2 regions of the Flavobacterium bizetiae genome follow, and region 1 is predicted to be linked to the other one. Evidence: riboswitches for the same ligand, from Rfam matches in the RefSeq annotation. Region 1 holds a riboswitch; the other holds the start of a gene.
What was found. Region 1 has a riboswitch for S-adenosylmethionine ahead of L0669_RS07705 (alpha/beta fold hydrolase). Riboswitches for the same ligand answer to the same signal wherever they lie in the genome.

Region 1 (2,410 bases):
TTGAAATTTATACACAATCTTACGCAGATGTTCCAATAGCAATTCAAAGCGCTTCGGCATGTAAACAGGCAATCTCGAGAGGGATAATAACTGACATTTTAAAGGTAGCCGAAAAAATTAAAAATAAAGAAGCAGTTTGGCTGTAAGTGGTTTCGAATAGTAGTTAGTTGTTCTTTGATATATTGAAACAGGAAAGTTCATTACGTTTATTTTTGTAGGTTTTAACGTTCAATTATTGATCTCTTAAATTTGTAAGATGTTTTTTAACGTTAAAATGGTGTTTTTTAACGTTTTTTAAGATTAATTTGCTGATCCTCACTTGCGTAATTGAAAAAATATTCGCACATTTGTAATACCTCAAAATTACCAGAAAATAAATTTAGTATTCTGAATAATAGTTATGTCGATCGGGACAAAAGTTAAAGCAACTTTATTTCTTATTGATTAAAAAAAGAAGAATAAAGTAAAAATATTTCGGCAGTTTCCGGGAAGCTTATTAAAATAAAACAAATGCAAGAATTTTTTAAAATAGCAATTAAATCACAGATGAATAAATCCCTACAGATGAACAAGATGTTTAATGTCGCACGTATTTGTGTACACGTCTGTTGATACTAAAAGTATATATAAGTTGTAAAAAACTTAAACCCTTTTGGTATTTTAATCAAAAGGGTTTTTTTATTCCATTTGGTTGCCATAACAAAAAATTAAACAAACGATAAAGATTATAAAACGCAAACTAACATAAACTTAAATATCATGAGCACAATCAACTACTTAAGAAAAAAACTTTTCAGAAGCAAAATCGAAAGAAATAATCCTCCGCCAGTAAATGAATTAATTCATCCAAGTTTCGGAATAACTGAGACTGATAAAAAAGCGGAGAAAAAAGAACCAAATTCATTATTGTTTTTGATGTATTCAAAAGAAAATGAAACTCTTTTCATCTAACTTGAAAAGCACTCATAAATTAGGGTAATACCTGCTTAAATTTACTGGGCAAATTGTTCGGTAATTTTTTGCGTACAATAGTTTCTGATTGAATTATGTTTAAGAAATTGAGGAATCAGTTTCGATAAAATTTGTTAGTTTAAGAAATAAGTAGTTAATTTGCACCGTTAAGTTCAAATACGTATTGAAATGTTATAAAGAAAGGACGAGGGATTAGACCCGATGAATCCTTAGCAACCCTTCGTTAAATCGAAGAAGGTGCTGCATTCTACCACGCCCAAACGTGGAAAGATAACAACAAGAATTTTCTAGTTTCACTCTAGTACTTTCTTTCTAATATTTCCACATACAAATCAAAATTAAAAAGATTTGAAATTGGAAAATATACCAAGTCCCATTATAATTCAAGATTTCATCACAGAAAGTGGTGCATCATATCCATTATTGCCATTAAGCTTTACACTTTTTGGTTTACCATTGCATAGCGCGCCTATAGTTTTGGTTAATCATGCTTTGACCGGAAACGCTCAGGTTACCGGAGAAAATGGCTGGTGGAATGACTTAATTGGCGACGAAAAAACAATCGATACCAACAAATATACCATATTGGCATTCGACGTTCCTGGAAACGGGAATGATTCTTTTATCATCGAAAACTATCAGGATTTTACAACAAGAGATATTGCCCGAATTTTTATTAAAGGTTTAGAGGCTTTAAATATTGCCCAGGTACACACTATTATTGGTGGTTCTGTGGGTGGGGGAATTGCATGGGAAATTCTTGCATTAGAACCTAACATTACTCAAAACCTGATACCCATTGCAACCGACTGGAAATCGACTGACTGGATGATTGCAAATTGCTACCTGCAAGAGCAAATCTTGAACAATTCTTCAAAACCTATAGAAGATGCCAGAATTCATGCCATGTTGTGTTATCGCTCTCCTGAATCATTCAAAGAAAAATTTCAAAGAACAATCAATAACGAACTTTCTATTTTTAATATAGAAAGCTGGTTGGCGCATCACGGTCAAAAACTACAAAAGAGATACCAATTGGCATCGTATAAACTGATGAACCAATTGCTTAAAACCATAGATATTACCAGAAACAGTGAGGATTTCGAAACTTTATTGTCCAGAACAAATGCAGCGATTCATATTATCGGAATCAATTCAGATTTGTTTTTTACACCAAAAGAAAATCGGGAAACTTATCAGGAATTAAAAAAGTTCAAAGACAATGTTTTTTACAGCGAAATAGATTCGGTTCACGGACATGACGCTTTTTTAATCGAGTACAAACAATTAGATCATTTACTTGCCGATATTTTTAAGGCAGAAACAATAGAAAAATAAAATGAAAATATTAAAATTTGGAGGCAAATCGTTATCAAACGGAGAAGGACTTAACAAAGTAGTTTCAATCATTTCTGATAAAGTAAATCAAGGAGAACAA
Region 2 (2,410 bases), 1.8 Mb from region 1:
CGGTTCCGTTTCGCATTGGGAAATAAGTATTGTATTCAGAGAGGATTTTATTCGCAGTAACATCATTTCCAAACCATTCCGGATAATTAAGCCAGCGTAATTTTATTTTACTTCCTTTTGTCGGATAATAAACAGCATCACGCGTATCGTACATCATATTCAATTGTAAGCCATTAGTGTGCGTAACAGATGTTGGCTCAACATTATCCTGATAATTTGTATTGTAATGCGCGTAAGCATAACCAATACCTGCATATAAGTATTTTATCACTTTACGCTGAAGACTAAAATTGACCATAGTCGTTTTGGTACTGTAATCGTAAAACCCCGGTACATCAATATCATCCGCATAAAATTGTGCATTCTGGTCGCCCGTTGCAAAAAATAATTGCCCGCGCCAGGTATCTTCTTTAAAATACCATTTGTTAAACGACGCAATAAAATACGATTTATTAGTACTGTAAACAGCAGAAATTCCAGATAAAGACTTAGGCGAAATAGTATCAGCCTTGTTTACTTTGTACATCATCATTGGGATTGCGCCAAACATAAATTCAAGAGTGCGATTATAATTTAAATAAGGCATTACATTAAAATCAATATTTTTATCAGCCTTAGATTTTGCGATACTATCTTTAGATTTTGTTTGGCTCCAAATGCCTGAAGACCACAAGAACATGATGACGAAAGGTAGAATTTTCTGCATTTTAAATTTACTTTTAAATTAGTTCTTATAAACCGTTTATGTATTCTAAAGCGCATGAAATGAAATGGTTATAAAATGCTTTGGAACATTTTTTTGCCTTCATATAAAACTTAAAGATAAAAATTTTTTTCTAAAGTTTTAAGAAAGAGGACTTTATGGGCTGAAAAACAGAAAACAATCAGATTCTCTACAGCTTAATTTAAAATATTTTTAAAAATAAATTAAAACTCTACTAATTACATAGAATTTATATTATATATTTGCAGAGTAGAAAAAATCTACATGAACTTATCCAGAAAGACTGAGGGAGTAGGCCCGGTGATGTCTTAGCAACCTGTTGCCAAATAAGGTGCTAAATCCTTCCGTCAAGGCGGACAGATAAGAAGATTTCATTAGTAAATCTGCATAAGATCATTAAGTATTAAATCATTTATTTTTTAGAATGAAAACTGAACAAATATTATCCGACTGTCCAGAACAATGTAACTTATTTTCAAAAAGAGAAAATCCTTTTTCGATTTTCCGAATGCAATACACGTAACTTTTCTCAAAAATCCCTTTCCCTTTTTATCCCTAAATAACAGATCATTTTTATAATGGTCTCGGAATTTCTATGTCCAATTTTTTAAAAACAAACCCAATGAAAAAAATAGTAGTATTTCTGGCCCTGTGTCTTGCCGCAACAACAACTCAGGCACAAGAGGCAAATGTACAGTTAAAAGGAACAGTTGTAGATACTGTTGCGCAATATGTATATCTGCAAAAGTTTCATAACAAGATGTTTACCACTATAGATTCTGTAAAAGTTACAGATGGTAAATTTAGTTTTAAAACAAAAGTAAAATTACCGGAACTCTACGGATTAAGCGTAAATACATCAAATTCGCCATTGTATATATTCCTTGAAAAATCTCCCATTACGGTAAAATTAAGCCCCGTTAAATATTACAGCACATCCATTGTAGAAGGTTCTGCGTCTCAGGATTTGTTTAATCTTTATAGAAAATCAAACGATATTAATATAAGTAAATTTATAACAGAACATCCTGGTTCTCTGGTTTCTGCATACGTATTGTATCGAAATTGGTCGTATAGACTAAGCCCGGAACAAATAACACAAAACATTGCACTTTTAGATAAGAGTCAGCAAAATTCCACTTACGTGAAAGAACTACAGGAACTTGTAAAAGTACTTAACGGATTGCAGGTAGGGAAAAAAGCACCGGATTTCGTGTCTAAAGATCCCGAAGGAAAATCGGTTCGTTTTTCAGAAAATCTAAAGGGATACACCTTAGTTGATTTTTGGGCGTCATGGTGTGGACCTTGTAGAAAAGAAAACCCAAATATCGTTGCCGCTTACAAAGAATATCATGATAAAGGATTTAATATTATTGGTATTTCTTTAGATAAAAAGAAAGAAAACTGGATAAAAGGAATTCAGGACGATCACTTAGACTGGTTACAAGTTTCCGATTTATTATTCTGGAATAGCGCTATCGCAAAATTATACGGAGTAAGAGCAATTCCAGGCAATTATCTCGTAGACTCTAAAGGTATTATTGTAGCAAAAAATCTTCACGGCGAAGAACTGCAGGCTACACTTAAATCGCTTATCAAATAAAGAACTACAGGGCTTTCGAGCTTTTAAAACCAAGACTGTAAAGAACTTTGCGAATAGTTCAATTTTCAAGTTCATCTGCGCAT

Region 2: another riboswitch for S-adenosylmethionine. It lies ahead of L0669_RS15280 (TlpA disulfide reductase family protein); the one in region 1 lies ahead of L0669_RS07705 (alpha/beta fold hydrolase).

Annotation. Positions count from the first base shown of each region.
Region 1 is NZ_CP091861.1:1,727,431-1,729,840, forward strand. Features, by position in the region: gene L0669_RS07695 (homoserine dehydrogenase family protein) at 1-146, shown strand, start outside; gene L0669_RS07700 (hypothetical protein) at 760-951, shown strand; SAM riboswitch class I at 1,141-1,249, shown strand; gene L0669_RS07705 (alpha/beta fold hydrolase) at 1,327-2,310, shown strand; gene thrA (bifunctional aspartate kinase/homoserine dehydrogenase I) at 2,312-2,410, shown strand, end outside.
Region 2 is NZ_CP091861.1:3,558,851-3,561,260, forward strand. Features, by position in the region: gene L0669_RS15275 (outer membrane protein assembly factor) at 1-706, opposite strand, end outside; SAM riboswitch class I at 992-1,091, shown strand; gene L0669_RS15280 (TlpA disulfide reductase family protein) at 1,347-2,327, shown strand.